DNA from 4 places in the Desulfofundulus sp. TPOSR genome. Region 3 is predicted to be linked to each of the others. Evidence: riboswitches for the same ligand, from Rfam matches in the RefSeq annotation. Region 3 holds a riboswitch; each other region holds the start of a gene.
What was found. Region 3 has a riboswitch for cobalamin ahead of G7K71_RS11575 (carbon-nitrogen hydrolase family protein). Riboswitches for the same ligand answer to the same signal wherever they lie in the genome.
Positions count from the first base shown of each region.

Region 1 (4,207 bases), 130 kb from region 3:
ATGCCTGCAGCATTCTCTTAGCCGGCGGGGAAATCTACCCCATGCCCCTTCTGGCCGAAAACAATTTCCTGCCCGACCTGGCGTCTATCCCCGGGGAAGTGGCCCGCAGGGCCAGGTTGATGTGGCTCAACTACCCCAACAACCCCGTGGCCGTTTCGGCCAACCGTGAATTTTTTGAGCGGGTGGTCGATTTTGCCCGCCATTACGGTATTCTGGTCTGCCATGACGCAGCCTATGCCGAGCTGGCTTACGACGGCTTTAAACCCATGAGTTTTCTGGAAGTTCCCGGCGCCAAAGAAGTGGGTGTGGAGTTCTATTCCCTGTCCAAGACCTATAATATGGCCGGCTGCCGGATAGGCTTTGCCGTGGGCAACCGGGATGTGCTGGCCGCCCTGGCCCGCATCAAGTCCAACATTGACTACGGTGTATTCCGGGCGGTTCAGGAGGCGGGCATTGCGGCCTTAGAAGGTCCCCAGAGTTGCGTGGAAGAGACGGCTCGCACTTACCAGCGCCGGCGGGATGTGCTGGTGGACGGGTTGGCCCGTTACGGCTGGCATATGCCCAAACCCAACGCCTCCATGTTTGTCTGGGCTCCCCTGCCGGCGGGATATACTTCCTCGCGGCAGTTTGCCCTGGAATTGCTGGAGCGGGCAGGGGTGCTGGTCATTCCCGGACTGGCCTTTGGAGCCATGGGGGAGGGTTATGTGCGCATAGCCCTGGTACAGGAAGAGGAGTTGCTGGCCGAGGCCGTGGAACGCATTGGGAGGGCCTTTTCCTTCCGGTAGCCCTTCGTCTATTGCCACCAGGGGCAGCATATACTAAAACCAGACCTGCTGCCTGGGGTGGTGGCTCGATGGATGTGCTTGAAATGCAACGGCGGATCCAGGAACTGGAGGAGAAGGTGGAACAACTCCGGTTGAGCCGCCGGGTGTTGATGAATTTAATTGAACGGATGGATAAAGAAAAATCTGCCATCCTGGCCCAGCTGGAAAAGGAGAACAAGCGGCTGCACCGGGTTAATTACCGTTATGCCCGGTCCCTTTTACGAAAAAATTTGCAAATCCTTGAGCTGGAATCGAGACTAAAGGATTACCTGTCCAGGGATTCTGTTGAAGCGAGGCGACCGGACTCTCGCGGCGGTTAAGCCGGTTTCATACCGCCTTCGCAGTGCCGGCGGGATCCGGTCCACAGCGGGCCGGGGTGTACATCTTACACTTAAGCACCGGTGTAAGCGGGGACAAGCCCCGTTTAAGTTGTGCTTGAAACTAAAGGTTTAGGAGCGAATATTATGCGTATTGCTGTAGTGGACGGGCAGGGCGGCGGTATTGGCAAGCATATCATGGAAAGGTTGCGCCGGGAATTGCCCGAGGAGGTGGATATTCTGGCCCTGGGAACCAATGCCCTGGCTACTTCGGTGATGCTCCGGGCCGGTGCCAACGAGGGGGCCACCGGCGAAAATGCGGTAATTTACAATGCGCCCCGGGTGGACCTGATCGTGGGTCCGGTAAGTATTCTTTTCCCCCACGCCATGATGGGGGAGTTAACACCGGCCATGGCCGCGGCCCTCGCCGCGAGCCCGGCAAAAAAAATTTTGTTGCCCCTGGTACGGGGGTCCGTAGAACTGGTGGGATTGCGTACCGAACCCCTGCCCCACCTGATCGAAGAATTGGTCCAGCGCGTAAAGGAATACGTAGAAAAATTTTAACTGTGAAGAGGATTTTCTTTTAAAATAGCGAATTAGCCAACAAAGTGATTATCCAGCCCGCAGGTGCCCCAAAGGGGAGAATAGGGAATCAGGTGAAAGTCCTGAGCGGTCTCCGCCACTGTAACCGGGAAGCAGCCCTGCAATGCCACCGCCAGGGAAGGCGTGGGGCAGGCGATGATCCGGGAGCCAGGATACCTGCCTGCGGGTGCCTTTGACCCCTTCGTGAGCAAAGGGGCATGGCGTCGTTCGGGGCTAGGGACTGGCCTGGCACAAGTTTCCCCGGTCTTTCGAAGGCTGGGGTTTTTGTTTTAAGGGGTGTGGTTATGGCTCTGGTGCTTGTTCTTGGCGGTGCCAGGAGCGGCAAGAGCAGTTTTGCCGAAAAACTGGCCGCATCAAACGGTTCAAGGGTTGTTTATGTAGCTACGGCAGCCGCCGGCGACGATGAAATGGCCCGGCGGATCGCTAATCACCGCCGGCGCCGCCCTGCCGGATGGCTTACTGTAGAAGAAACCCACCGGCTGGAAAGGGTGATCAGGGAATACGAAAGAAAGGCAGGCGTCCTTTTAATCGACTGTGTGACCATGTGGGTTACCAATCTCTTGCTGGATGAAAACCTGCCCGCCTCCGGCGGTGCGGTGGAAGACAAAGAAAGTTTTATCCTGGAACAGGCCCGGCAATTGGGCGGGACGGCAGCAGCCTCCCCGGCCCGGGTAATTATGGTAGCCAATGAGGTGGGATTGGGCCTGGTGCCGGACAATGCCCTGGGCCGTTCGTTTCGCGATGTGGCGGGGCGGGTAAACCAGATCCTGGCCCGGGAGGCGGAGGAGGTTTACCTGGTGGTGGCCGGTTTGCCCGTGGAGATCAAATCCCTGGTATTTAAAAGGAGGTAGCTTGCATATGCTGGCCAGGACCATTATGGTGCAGGGAACCGCTTCACACGTGGGCAAAAGTGTCCTGGTGGCCGCCCTTTGTCGTATCTTTTACCAGGATGGCTATCGTGTGGCTCCGTTTAAGTCCCAGAACATGGCCCTGAACTCTTTTGTAACCCGGGATGGGGGTGAAATGGGCCGGGCTCAGGTGGTGCAGGCCGAGGCTGCCGGGATAGAGCCGCATGTGGACATGAACCCCATTTTGCTCAAGCCCACGGGGCAGGCCTCCTCCCAGGTGATCGTCCTGGGCCGGCCGGTAGGAAACCTTTCCGCCCGGGAATATCATAACGGCTATGCCCAAAAGGCATGGGAAATTATATGCCAGGCCCTGGACCGGCTGCGCCGGTGTTACGAGATCGTGGCCATTGAAGGTGCCGGAAGCCCGGCCGAGGTCAACCTCCAGGCTACGGAAATTGTGAACATGCGGGTGGCCCGGCTGGCGGGGGCGCCGGTACTGCTTGCCGCCGATATAGACAAGGGTGGCGCCCTGGCCGCAGTGGTTGGCACCCTGGAATTGCTTCCGGAAGAGGATCGGCGGCGGGTAGCGGGGATCATTATCAATAAGTTTCGCGGGGATTTAAAACTCTTCCAGCCGGCGGTGGACTTCCTGGAAGCAAAAACAGGGATACCGGTGGTGGGGGTGGTTCCCTATTTTGAAGGTTTCCGGGTGCAGGAAGAGGATACGGTTTCCGAGGAAAGCCTGCGCAGAAGCCGGACGTCTTCCAGGCGGGAAGTGGAAATTGCCGTCATTCACCTGCCCCATATTTCCAATTTTACTGATTTTGATCCCCTGGAGGACGAGCCCGATGTGAATGTGCGTTATATTGGGAAAGGAACTCCTTTGGGACGGCCGGATCTGATCATCCTTCCCGGAAGCAAAAACACCATTGAGGATCTGGTTTCTTTGAAGCGATCGGGCCTGGCCGGCGAAATATGCCGGTTGGCCCGGGAAGGAGTACCGGTAATCGGCATCTGCGGCGGCTTCCAGATGCTGGGCAAAGAGCTGGCCGATCCCTATCACACCGAGTCCAGCATTCCCAGAATAGAAGGACTGGGATTGCTGGATATCAGCACCGCCTTTGAGCCGGAAAAGGTGACCACCCAGGTGGAGGCCACAGTCAGCGGCAGGGGCCCCCTTTTATCACCGGCCCGGGGACAGAGGGTAGTAGGTTACGAGATTCACATGGGGCGCACCCGACTGGGGCCCGGGGCTGTACCGGCCTTTCACATTCACCGGCGTTCCGGGGAAGCGGTGGACTGCCCGGACGGGGCGCAGGACGAGCAGGGGCTGGTCTTTGGCACCTATATCCACGGCCTGTTTGACGACGATGGTTTCCGCCGGCAGCTGCTCAATGCCCTGAGATTAAGGAAGGGGCTGGCTCCCCTGGAGCAGGGAGGTACCAGCCACCTGGAGCAGCGGGAACGGGATTATGACCGGTTGGCCGCTGTAGTGCGGGGAAGCCTGGATATGGGCAGGATTTACCAGTTCCTCGGTTTGCCGGGACCCAAGAGCAGGGGCTCCATGGCCGGGGCGGTATGAAATTCTCTACAAGAATGAGTTTGGCCCCCCAGC
Region 1 is NZ_JAAOEF010000003.1:31,791-35,997, forward strand. It holds gene G7K71_RS10925 (LL-diaminopimelate aminotransferase) at 1-785, shown strand, start outside; gene G7K71_RS10930 (hypothetical protein) at 854-1,144, shown strand; gene G7K71_RS10935 (DUF3842 family protein) at 1,289-1,705, shown strand; cobalamin riboswitch at 1,750-1,923, shown strand; gene cobU (bifunctional adenosylcobinamide kinase/adenosylcobinamide-phosphate guanylyltransferase) at 2,029-2,595, shown strand; gene G7K71_RS10945 (cobyric acid synthase) at 2,603-4,174, shown strand.
Region 1: another riboswitch for cobalamin. It lies ahead of cobU (bifunctional adenosylcobinamide kinase/adenosylcobinamide-phosphate guanylyltransferase); the one in region 3 lies ahead of G7K71_RS11575 (carbon-nitrogen hydrolase family protein).

Region 2 (4,207 bases), on a different contig from region 3:
TGCCTGGACAAACTTCCTCCCTTACCATAAAATATTCACTAGCGGGGGAGGAAGAGCATGATGAATGGCAGAACGGTGAAAAGATACCGGGAGGGGAACATTACCGCTGCCTTTGGTGCCGACCTGTTGCTCCAGGGCACTACCACCATCCCGAATCTTTTACTCCGCTTGTACCGTCACCTTGATATAACCGACGAAGAAATGATCCTTCTCATTCAGCTTCTCCGGTTGCAGGTAGAGGAAAAGAACCTGTTTCCTTCCGCCTCCACCCTGGCCGCGTGCACGGCCCAGGATGTAACCCGGGTGCAACAAAACCTGAACAGGTTAATAGAAAAGGAAGTTCTGGCCGTAACCCAGTATTATGACGAAAGTAAAGATCAGATCCTCAGTGGATATGACTTTGAACCGCTGTTGGAAAAACTCTCGGAGATCTGGGCCAGCATCAGGGTCAAGGAAATTGAACGTACCCGCAGCCTGCTGGAAAAAAGGCCTTTAGAGACAACAGCGCAAGAATTTGCCCTGATCATCCGGGCCTTTGAACAGGAATTTGGTCGACCTGTTTCCCCCATGGAGGTCGAACAAATCCGCCAGTGGGCCGAGGAACTGGACCACACGCTGGTTTTGGAAGCTTTACGCCGGGCCGTCCTGATGGGCAAGCATAATTTTAAGTATATCGATAGTATTATTCTAGAATGGAAAAAGAACAACCTGCGTACCGTCGAGGAAATAAACGCCTATGACGCACAATTTAAGAAACGGCGTTCAGGCAAACACCCCCCTTCAAAGGTGGATGAACGGAAGAAAGCACTTTTAAAAACACTATACCTCAGTTAATTAGAAAGGATGCTGGCCAGTGAAGGCCTGTCCTGTATGTGAGGATCGGGGTGTGGTGATTAAAAATAACGTGGCCGTTCCCTGCCCGTGTAACAAGCAGAGGGCTCTGGTCAACCGTTTTAAAGAAGCAGGATTACCGGAGGGGTTGCGTAACCACACCTTTGACAAATTTAACTTCAAGTATTATTCGCGATTGCGGGTAGATCCGGAACGTAAAATCACTTATTACGAATCGGCCCGGCGCACCTTTCAGGCGGCGCAAGATTTTGTCCGTAATTTTAAGAACGACCGGCATATCGACGGTCTGTTGATTACCGGCCCCGTGGGCAGTGGAAAAACATTCCTGGCCGCCTGTATAGCCAACGCCCTGTTGGAAACCGAAGTGCTGTTATTGTTTGTGGTTGTACCGGACTTGCTGGATCGCCTGCGTTCTACTTATGACCAGAACCGCCAGGGTACAGATTATTATTCGGAAAAGGATCTCCTGGATGCGGCAAGGGAAGTGCCCCTTTTGTTTTTAGACGATCTGGGAGCCCATAATTACACCGAATGGACCAAAAATAAACTTTATTCGATCTTAAATTACCGCGTCAACCACCGCCTCCCCGTAATCATTACCACCAACATCAGCCTGGAGGATTTAGGCGAGTATTTAGGGGAAAGAACCACTTCCCGCATTTGCCAGATGTGCTGGCCTTACCGGTTGCCGGTTGAAGATGACATTCGCATGGTCCAGCGCAGGGAAAGGCTCCGGGAAGGTTAAAAACTAAATATGTGCGGGGCAGGTCCCCAACGGGGGATAATAGGGAAGACCGGGGAGCAGGTGGACCCTGCTTAAGCCGGCGCGGTCCCGCCACTGTAACCGGGGAGGAACCCGCAAGGTGCCACTGGCCCTGCACTCACTGATGAGCTGCTACATCCAATGGGACGCTTGTTCATAACGACACGGTTTAACGATGTCACTGGTGAGTGCTGGACCGGGAAGGCGCGGGCATCCAAAGATCCGGGAGCCAGGAGACCTGCCTGCCCCTTTCACTGGAACATGTCCTTTACCAAAGGGCAAAAAGCCAGTGACAGGCCTTTCTATCTTCGCGCGAAAGATAGCAGGCGTAAAGACTCTCCACACGCCCCTACTTTTGCCGGGCGTGTTTTTTTCAGGGGGAAACAAGGTGGCTAAGCCTTTACGAAACGGGATTACGACAGGAGCCTGTGCCGCTGCGGCTGCCCGGGCTGCCACGGAGTTGCTTTTTCACGGTATAAAACCTGATCAGGTCACTTTGGTCAACCCCATGGGCCAGCCCTTAACAGTGCCCATCCACCAGGTAGAGGCAATACCCGGCGGCACCAGGGCAGTGGTAATTAAAGACGGAGGGGATGATCCCGACGTCACTCACGGTCTGCCCGTCGTGGTCGAGGCCCGCCCCGCCCCAAACGGGATTCGCCTGTACGGGGGGCCTGGAGTAGGGCGGGTAACCAAACCGGGGCTGGCGGTGGCCGTAGGCGAACCGGCCATTAACCCCGTTCCCCGGCAAATGATTAAGGATGCTGTGGCCGGCGTTCTCCCTCCCGAACGGGGAGTGGAACTAATGATCAGCGTACCCGGGGGGGAATTGGTAGCCAGGCGCACCCTGAACCCCCGTCTGGGAATTGTGGGGGGCATATCCATACTGGGAACCACAGGCATAGTCCGGCCCATGTCCGAGGAAGCGTTTAAGGATTCCCTGCTGCCCCTTCTGGACATGGCCAGGGCAGCAGGCTTTGATCAGGTGGTTCTTACCCCGGGACGATTGGGCGCCCGGACAGCGGTGGATGGATACGGATTCCCGGCCGAAGCCGTAGTGGAGATGAGCAATTTCGTGGGTTTTATGCTGGAAAGCTGTGTGGAAAAAGGCTTTTCCGGCGTTTTGCTCTGGGGGCACCACGGAAAGCTTTTAAAGGTGGCCGCCGGCATTTTTCATACCCACAGCCGCGTTGCCGACGCCCGGCGGGAAACCCTGGCCAGCCACGCCGCCCTGATGGGTGCAGACAGGGGGCTCGTCGCACGCATTATGGAAGCCAGCACTATTGAAAGTGTGGTAGAGTTGCTGGCGGAACACAATTTCCTGTCTGTTTACCACCAGCTGGCCTGCCGGGCCAGCCGGAGGGCCATGGAGTACGTCCACCACCGTTTAAAGGTGGGAACAGTCCTTTTGACCCTGGATGGCAAACTCCTTGGTTGGGACCGTCAGGCACGGGAAATCGGGAGGGCGCTGGGATGCCGCGAATTAAGGTGATTGGCGTAGGACCGGGCAACATGGATTATATCACCCCTGCCGCCCAAAGGGCTTTGGCCAGCGCCCGGGTACTGGTAGGCGGCCAGCGCCATCTGTCCTATCTGGCCCGGGAGGAACAGAAAACTTTTGTAATTAAAAATAATCTTGCGGCCATGGTGGATTTCATCCGCTCACACCGGGAGGAAGGGGTAGCCGTTCTAGCTTCAGGTGATCCCGGACTGTACGGAATTTTGAATTACCTGCGTCAATATTTCACCCCGGAGGAGTTGGAGGTTATCCCCGGAATCAGTTCGGTGCAACTGGCCTTTGCCCGCCTGGCCATACCCTGGCATGATGCGCTGATCTTGAGTGCTCACGGAAGGCCCGTCGAGGACCTGGTAAATCTGGTGCGCCACCAGGGGAAGGTAGCCCTCCTCACCGGCCCGGGAGCTCCACCCAACCACATCGCCAGCCTGCTCGTAAAGGCGGAAATAGCTGATCGAAAAGTTTTTTGTTGTTGTAACCTGGGTTATCCAGAGGAGGAAATCCTGGAAACCACACCCGGTGAACTGGCCCGCCGGGACTTTTCCGGGCAAAATAATTGCGTCATGGTGATCATTGATGAAAAAAGCTTGGCCCTATGTAACTCCGGGGATTCCCGATGACCTGTTTATCCGGGGGAGTATCCCCATGACCAAGGAAGAAATTCGTGCCGTTACCCTGGCCAAGGCCCGGCTGGGACCGGGCCAGGTGGTGTGGGATATTGGCAGTGGCACCGGCTCCATTGCCATCGAAGCAGCCCGGCTGATCGGTGACGGCATCGTTTATGCCGTAGAGCAAAAACCTGCGGCAGTAGAGCTGATCCGGGAAAACATGCGTCGCTTTGACCAGAAGAACATCCAGGTGGTGGAAGGCCGTGCCCCCGAAGCACTGCTCCCGCTCCCGCCCCCCCACCGGGTCTTCATCGGCGGCTCGGGCGGCCAGTTAGGGGAGATAGTCCGGTTGCTGGCGGAAAGGCTTGCTCCGGGGGCAAGACTGGTCATCAACGCCCTGACCCTGGAAACATTAACCCGGTCCCTCGCTTTGCTTGGCCCTCCCTGGGAAAAAGAGGTGGTGCAGGT
Region 2 is NZ_JAAOEF010000001.1:67,985-72,191, forward strand. It holds gene G7K71_RS00425 (DnaD domain-containing protein) at 58-834, shown strand; gene G7K71_RS00430 (ATP-binding protein) at 854-1,597, shown strand; cobalamin riboswitch at 1,601-1,876, shown strand; gene cbiD (cobalt-precorrin-5B (C(1))-methyltransferase CbiD) at 2,004-3,107, shown strand; gene cbiE (precorrin-6y C5,15-methyltransferase (decarboxylating) subunit CbiE) at 3,089-3,751, shown strand; gene cbiT (precorrin-6Y C5,15-methyltransferase (decarboxylating) subunit CbiT) at 3,777-4,207, shown strand, end outside.
Region 2: another riboswitch for cobalamin. It lies ahead of cbiD (cobalt-precorrin-5B (C(1))-methyltransferase CbiD); the one in region 3 lies ahead of G7K71_RS11575 (carbon-nitrogen hydrolase family protein).

Region 3 (4,207 bases):
GTCGCATACAGGAATACCGGCAGGGCTACACCACCCTGGTTTTCTATTTGTCTAAAAAAGCTTGTAATGTGTCAGGAGGAGGTCATAATCCACTTCTTCCAGGAACTTCTTCTGCCTGGTTTCCTGCGGGTTTAAAAGCATAATGTTGATCCTGTCCTCATTAACAGGAGACACCATCCGCACGCGCCTTTCAGAGTACCGGGAATAACTGTAAATTAAGCTGCCGCCCAGAGCACAAAAAGAGCCACTGGACCCCCACTGGTTGGCCACCACCAGGTGCATTTGTTCGGCTATCCTGGCTTCCCAGATAAACTGGCTTTTTTCATCATTCCAGAGGGCGGGAACGCAGAGCACATCCACCCCCTGTTTGGCCAGACTCTCCAGGCTTTCCGGAAAAAACAGGTCATGCCCCAGTAAAAGGCCCACCCTGCCAAAGGGGAGGTCAAAAAAACGAAAATCTTCCTGCCCGGGACGAGCCCATTCCCTGTCGAACGGACTCAGGTGTATCTTTCTGTATTTTCCCAGTAACCCCGCCGGACCGATCAACACGGCGGTGTTAAACAGTTGACCGTCTTCCCTTTCCAACACCCCCATCACCACATACAGATCCAGCTTTTCTGCCTTTCGGACAACCTCCACGGTAATAGGGCCGGGAACCGGTTCGGCCAGTTCTCCTGCCTGTGACGGTTGAGATATGGCCCCTGTTACAGCAAGTTCCGGAAAAACAACCAGGTCGAGCTTCATCCTCCTGCGGGCGGCCAGATCTGCGGCCTGGTCCAGGAATGATAAAATGCGCCGGGTATTTCTCTCCAGCTCTCCAGCCCGTGGAGCAAACTGAACAGTGGCTACGGCAAACTCCTTACCTGCGGACAACCCCAGCAGCGCCTCCGGTTCAAATTGGGAAAAGGTATCCAGCGTTATACCGGCATAGAATTCCGGCCGCCTGTCGCCCAGCAGGACACCGGCCCCGGAGGTAAAAAATCTTCCGTTTTTTAAAGGCAACGTGCCATAAAGGATGGTGTCATGCGCAGACTGTACTTCCTTTAAAACGCTGCCGTCGGGGCCAATGATAAACGATTGTGAGGCATTACAGTTCATCGTCTTATCCTGACCCGTACGGTTACAGGCCAGTACATAAACTCCGTTTTCCAGAGCCCGGGCACGCCAGAAAACTTCCGGCGGGTAGTGATGGGGCGGCCAGTTGGCCGGGATCAGCAGCACCCGGGCACCTTTCAGGGCAGCCATTCGCGCCGCCTTGTACCAGTATGTATCGGCACAGATGAGCACACCCACTCTACCAAAGCAGGTTTCTGCCACCAGCACGGGCAGGTTACCCCTGGCCGCCCAGAGATTTTCCTTAAACGCAGGGGCCAGCTTTCGATGCTCACCCATTACCCGGCCGTCGGGGCCTATGAGCACTGCGGTGTTATAATAAATACCCGATTTTAAATCCACTTCCGGCAGCCCCAGGCAGATATAGACCCCGTACCGGCAGGCCAGGGCACCGAACAATTCCGTGGTCGGGCCGGGAACGGTCTCCACAAAGAGGGAAATGTCTCTTCTGCTTTCAAAGGCATAACCCGTGGTGGCCAACTCGGGATTTACAATGATCCGGGCACCACCGGCAGCAGCCTCTTCATTTAAGGCCAGCAACCGCCGCAGGTTATGTTCCTTATCTTTCCACTTGATGGCCGCATGAATTAAAGCCACCCTGACTTCTTCCGGCATATTTAACACCTCATCAAGAAACTTCTTTTCCACCCGGAAATTTCCGCCCGTCCGGCCAGATACAATGCCGGGGTTCCTTCTGGCAATCAAAAACGGGCAATCAAAAACCCCCGCTACGCATAAAGCGGGGGCATGGAAAATCAGACCTACCACCTCCCTATCCGCGTAGGCAGCATGGCTTAATGAACGGGGCAGGTCTCCTGGCTCGGGTTCATCGGAACTCCACGTCTTCCCATCCAACACTCAGCCATGCTATGGTTCCCTCAGCCGTAACCTTGATCTTAGCAGTAACCAATTTCTATCAAAGCTGAAAACAATCTTACTGAGTGCTGGACAGTGACATTATGTGGGTCCCTTCCCCCTCACAGTGGCGGGACCGCGCCGGATTTGCACCGGCTTCCCTTTTCAGCCTGCCCCCATCAGGGAAGCAGGACACCCCGTTACGCATTATTTCAGTTCTAAAAAGGATGATATAAAGACCCGCAAACTCAGCCCGTTGCATTAACAACGGGTCCACCGAAATCAAGTTTCTACGATGAAAATCCATTTCTTTGAGCCGTTACCTTTTTCCAGGAACCGCTATCGTTAAGCAGGCGAAAGCCGGATTGGATGCCCGGGGCTTTTGAAGATTTCCCCTTTCCCATAAAAAGAGAACTATCCGGTTCTCTTTTAAACGTCAGCTATGCGTAATCATGAGTTCCCTTGACTACCTTTACCCCAAACTTTTCCGTAATCTTTTTGGCAAGCTCGTCCACATCCCTGTAGGGACAGGCCGGCCAGGCGTTAACCATACAGGTAGAAAGGTGGATAACATCAAAATCTACATTCTTCTTAACACAACCGATGTTTGGAATCAATGATCTCCCTGGACATTCACAGGCCAGGAAACCCACCACATTTACAGCATCGTAATCCTTGAAATTACCCTCCAGGTCCCGGGCGGCTTTAAAACACTTCCACTCGCCGGGACAGCCATAACCCTGGGATACGTAGGAACCACAACTTACAATGAGTACATTCACCTTCCAAATCACTCCTTTTTTTGGTTTTGTTATAACATACCACTTATCATATGTCAATTAATTGCTTCATCACTTGTCAATAAATCCTTCCAAACGGGTTCACCGTACACCAAAAAGGCTCAGCGTGGCGCTGTACACCTTTTTGTCGTACTCGCCTTCCCGGCCCAGGGTTTCGTCGGCAACCCGGGTGTAAAAAAGCCAGTGCCCGGGATTGCTCAAGATAAACTTCACCCGTCCTGCATCATCAGTTTTTGCGCTTAGCCCCCAGTCATCTTCTTCCCGCAGGCTCCAGGTCGCCTTCACTTCTGTCCCCGGTAAAGGCCGGCCGCGGTAAAGAACTTCCAGAATTACTTCGTCCCCCACCCGGTAAGCACCGGGGGTAAGAATCAGTTCGAGGTCGTGGGCCAGGTTGATGATTTCCGGTGGCTGCACCACCGGGCCGCAGGTGGCACAGAAATGCCCCACCTGCACGTATGTCTTGGCATACTGGTAGTAGTAGCCCACTTCCCGGGCATCTGGGTAGTCTTTACGCGTCCCCCGGCGGTAAAAACCGTCCGCGGTAACCGCCACCGGCCCGACGTCGTTCTCCACCGTCACGGGCCAGAACCCATCCCGGTCGGGCGTAAACGCCACCAGGTGAAACCGGTCATCTCCCGGCTCCACTTTTAAGGGAAGCTTCTCCCCGCCGGGAGCCAAAACCCAAGCTGAAAGGTGCGCCAGATCCGCCAGGCCGTCCGGACGCATGGCGTGCCCGTAAAAAATCCGGCACCGGGTTTCATGTCCTTCGTGACCATGACTTCCCTCGGGCAGAACCCAAATTTCGTGACCCTGCACTACCTTCAACATGAAGAACTCCTCCCTTGGTTTAAGTGGTATACTTTTAATGAGAGGACCAATTTGCTAACATTCCTTAATTTTAAAAACACTCGCCCTGGAGGTGATTTAATGTCCTCCATCCCTGAGCACCTCAAGTTCACCTACGAAGATTACCTGCTTTTGCCTGAAGACAGGCGTTATGAAATCATTGGAGGCGATCTTTTCACGACTCCTTCTCCCAAGCGGGCGCACCAACAAATAAGCAGAAACTTAACTACCATCTTATGGTCCTACGTTAAAGAATTGTTCAGGCCTCCCGTAAGCTATACTGAGCAATCCTTACAGACCGGACGTCCCTCCTGTAAAAAGGCATGATCCTTCATCATTTCTTCGCCGCAGCGGCTGCAGGTTATCATCTCCAGGCAGAGCTCGGGAAGACGTATTTCTGAATCTACAAATTGCATTTCAAAAATTTCTTCCGCCGGGCCTTCCAGGATGTACTTCATCAGGGGTTCCTGGCGGTGGTAAAACTCCTCCCGCTCCTCTTCTGTAGCTACGCCGTTAGCCACCTTTTCCATGAGGGTTACAAAATCATCACCTTCCCTGCTCAGCACCCCTGCCTTTAAGCTTACCCGCAAAGC
Region 3 is NZ_JAAOEF010000003.1:159,300-163,506, reverse strand. It holds gene G7K71_RS11575 (carbon-nitrogen hydrolase family protein) at 52-1,761, opposite strand; cobalamin riboswitch at 1,901-2,183, opposite strand; gene G7K71_RS11570 (CGGC domain-containing protein) at 2,409-2,750, opposite strand; gene G7K71_RS11565 (DUF4198 domain-containing protein) at 2,850-3,596, opposite strand; gene G7K71_RS11555 (FmdE family protein) at 3,890-4,207, opposite strand, start outside.

Region 4 (4,207 bases), on a different contig from region 3:
TGTGGCTCCATAGCCAGGACGCCGGCAAGGCAAACCCGTTTTTTCTGACCGTAGCTCAACAGGTGGGTGGGCTTATCCTTTAAGTCAGTGATCTCCGTAGCCGCCATGGCCGCTTCCACCCGGCGGAACACTTCTTCTCTGGACAGGCCCAGGTTTAACGGGCCAAAGGCAATTTCCTGAATGACACTGGCAGAAAAAAGCTGCGTATCGGGATCCTGGAAAACAATTCCCACGTTTTTGCGCAGCTGCATCAGCGAGCGGTGGTCGTAACGCACCAGCTGGCCGGCAAAAAGCACCTGGCCCCGCCCGGGACGCAAAATACCGTTAAAATGAAGAAAAATGGTGGTTTTACCCGCCCCGTTGGAACCCAGCACCGCCACTTTAGATCCCCTGGCAATGGCCATGGTTGCTCCCCGTAAGGCGGGAGTTCCATCCGGGTAGTTAAAATGAACATCACGGGCCTCGAGAATGAACTCTTTCACAAGGGCCACCTCCAGGTCACCAGGGCGAGCACCACTAAAAGCACGTCCACCAGGGCGATCAAAGCCAGGTTTTTCTTCGACAGGGGGAAAGGCCTCTCCAGAACCCGGATTTCCCCCGTATAACCCCTGGCCATCAGGGTGGTAAACAGGGCCTGGGACCGGTAATATGACTTTATAAACAGATTGGACACCAGCTGCCCGAGGGAGTTGTACGCCGTTTTTAAACTGGCGTACCCCCAGCGGGATGACTGGGAAACATACATTTTTTCCGCCGTATCCATGATCACGAAAATAAACCGGTAAATGAGGCCCATCAATTCAATAAACACTGCCGGGACCCTCAACCGGCGCAGTACGGAAATAATCTCCACCACCGGTGTGGTCAGGGACAAAAAATAAAGGCAGGAAACGGCCCCCAGGGATTTAACCAGCAGGAAGCCGGCCCGCTGGAGGCCGGGTACGGTCACTCCCACGGTAAACCCGTAAAATGTCAGCCCGTGCACCGCCGGATCGGGTACCCGGGATACGGTCAGGGCCACGGTCAGTGCACCGGCCAACAAAAAACCAAGGGGGACACACAGGAGTTTAACGTAAATACGGGCGGGAATGCCGGCACGCAGGATTACCGTGGCCGCCATGAGCAGCATAACCAGAAGGGGCACCAGGATGCCGGGGGCGGCCATGCAGATGATCATGGTGATCAGGGCATAGGCAACTTTTTCCCCCGGATGTACACGGCGCAGGTTATTGCTGTAGGCATATTGATCTACTTGGAACACCCGTACCGCTCCCTCATATGAGTACGTTTACTCTTGCCGCTCCGCCAGGGATTTTTTACGCCCCCGCCAGTAACCTATGTAATAGCCAATGAACCCCGCACCCAGAGCTGCCTGCAGGGCAAAGAGCAGGCTTTCAATTTCCCCGCTGGGAGGTTCCCAGAGGGATTCAAACCATGGCTGGTAACCGGGATTGAGTTCTCCGATTAATTCCTCCGCCTTCCCGTCGGCTCCGCCAAAATCCGCATGTTTATTGACTGCCAGCGGGAAAACCGCCAGTGCCAGAACAATCAAAATTAACACCATGTTTTTGGTGGTAAGACTCATGTTTTACACCTCCCGGGATACGACCCGTAATTCTTCCAGCTGCTGCCAGTTATGAGCTACCAGGAAGTTGAAAATTACCACGGTTAAGAGCCCTTCACTAATGGCCAGGGGCACCTGGGTAAAGGCAAAGACAACAAGAAATTCAACCAGAGACTGGACCACTCCCCCCACCGGGGCGGGAAAGGCTACCGCCAGCTGTATGGCCGTGGTGACATAGGTAGCCAGATCAGCCAGGGAAGCGGCCAGGAAAACCGTCAACCACCGGGGCAGGCCAAGCCGCTGCCCGGCCCGGAAGAGTCCGTAGGCCACCAGGGGCCCCACCACAGCCATGGAGAAGGTATTGGCCCCCAGGGTGGTTAAACCACCGTGGGCCAGCAGCAACGCTTGAAAAAGCAGGACAATACAGCCCAGTACACTCATCACCGCAGGTCCGAAAAGCATGGCCCCCAGGCCTACACCGGTGGGATGGGAACAGCTGCCGCTAACGGAAGGTAGTTTTAAGGCCGAAAGCACAAACGCAAAGGCACCGGCCAGACCCAGCAGCATCTTTGTTCCCGGGCTGGCCTTGACCACCTTTTGAATGGAAAGGATGCCAACAATAAGAAAGGGCAAGCTCAAGACATACCAGAAAACACACCATCCCACAGGCAGGAAACCTTCCATTATATGCATGGCCCAGGCATTTTGCTGCGGGAAAATCATAAAGTAGGTGAACAATAAAAGCAGGGCAAGGATTCTTAAATGCACACACATGACCCCCTTTGGGAAAAAATACTCTTCAAAAACAAATCCCCCCGACCTCCACGGGGGGATAAACGCCTGTAGTCCGGGAACAAAAGGACTAGCCCCACCGCCTTTCCCGGTGTCGGGTAACAAGAAGTTGAATAGGCACGTCCTTTCTGCCGTCAGATCATCACCCTTTCAAGTTTTCCCCTTCCTTTGAAAGAGCTCCCCCGGCATTGGACCACACAGGTCGTTTTTAAGCTCTATCCCTCGGGATAAAGCACCTATTCTTAAAAATTGTCGGCTGAAAGTAAACAACCCCTGTCCGCAACGGGCACAGGGGAAAGACGGCTTACAAGCGGCTTCACCTCCCCATGGACCGTAGGTACGAGCGGTGAATTGGAACGGGCAGGTTTCCTGGCTCATGGATCACTGCCCCACCACGCCTTCCCAGCCCCGCACTCAGCCCTGCTTATTTCCGTTCTCCCTCACTTTATCTTTATCATCAGCTAACCTCAATCACAGCAGAATCAAATTAACTGAGTGCTGGACCAGTGGCTTTGTGTGGCGGACTCCCCATTCACAGTGGCGGCACCGCGTCAGATTTTCACTGACTTCCCTCTATCCCTGCCCTTTCCGGCAGGGAGCACCCGTCCACTTTATTCAATTGCCTAAATTATAGCACAACAGGTATACGCTGTCCAGAAGGATTGCCCGGAAAATAAAAAGTCCCCGCGCAAATAACGCGGGGGCTTTTCAATGTTCGTTTTACCTTACATTGGAGGCATGCCGCCGCCCATGCCGGTATCCTTTTCCTTTTCCGGCTTTTCCGCCACCAGGGTTTCAGTGGTCAGAATCATAGCGGCAATGGAAGCGGCATTCTGCAGGGCGGACCGGGTAACCTTGGCCGGGTCCACAATACCGGCTTCAATCATGTTCACATACTCGCCGGTCAGGGCGTTGAAGCCCATACCATCGGGCAGGGCCTTGACCTTCTCCACCACCACGGAACCTTCCGCACCGGCATTGTTGGCAATTTGCCGCAGCGGTTCTTCCAAAGCCCGGCGCACAATGTCCACACCGGTTTTTTCATCCAGGCTGGCGGTTTCAATATTGTCCAAAGCCTTGATGGCTGCCACATAGGCCACACCGCCACCGGAAACAATACCTTCCTCCACGGCAGCCCGGGTGGCGTTCAGGGCGTCCTCAATGCGCAGCTTCTTCTCCTTCATTTCAGTTTCAGTGGCTGCGCCAACCTGGATGACCGCTACGCCGCCGGCCAGCTTGGCCAGACGCTCCTGCAGCTTCTCCCGGTCAAAGTCGGAGGTAGTTTCTTCGATTTGCTTCTTGATGGAGGCGATCCGGGCATTAATCTTGTCCTGGGAACCGGCACCGCCGACAATAATGGTTTCTTCCTTCTTCACCCGTACCTTGGAGGCCCGACCGAGCATGTCGATGGTGGCCTTGTCCAGCTTGAGGCCCAGCTCTTCGCTGATTACGGTACCGCCGGTAAGAATGGCGATATCCTCCAGCATAGCCTTGCGCCGGTCACCAAAGCCAGGAGCCTTGACGGCCACGCAGGACAGAGTGCCGCGCAGCTTGTTCAGCACCAGGGTAGCCAGAGCCTCACCTTCCACATCCTCGGCAATGATCAACAGCGGTTTGCCCGCCTGCACGATCCTTTCCAGAATGGGCAGCAGGTCGGCCACGGCGCTGATCTTCCGGTCGGTAATGAGGATGTAGGGATCGTTGAGGGTGGCCTCCATCTTCTCGGTATCGGTGATCATGTACGGGGATATGTAACCCCGGTCGAAATTCATCCCTTCCACCACTTCCAGGGTGGTGCCGATACCCTTGGATTCCTCGACGGTAATTACACCGTCCTTGCCCACCTTTTCC
Region 4 is NZ_JAAOEF010000004.1:59,294-63,500, forward strand. It holds gene G7K71_RS16030 (energy-coupling factor ABC transporter ATP-binding protein) at 1-482, opposite strand, end outside; gene cbiQ (cobalt ECF transporter T component CbiQ) at 479-1,261, opposite strand; gene G7K71_RS16040 (energy-coupling factor ABC transporter substrate-binding protein) at 1,289-1,585, opposite strand; gene G7K71_RS16045 (energy-coupling factor ABC transporter permease) at 1,589-2,332, opposite strand; cobalamin riboswitch at 2,698-2,977, opposite strand; gene groL (chaperonin GroEL) at 3,082-4,207, opposite strand, start outside.
Region 4: another riboswitch for cobalamin. It lies ahead of G7K71_RS16045 (energy-coupling factor ABC transporter permease); the one in region 3 lies ahead of G7K71_RS11575 (carbon-nitrogen hydrolase family protein).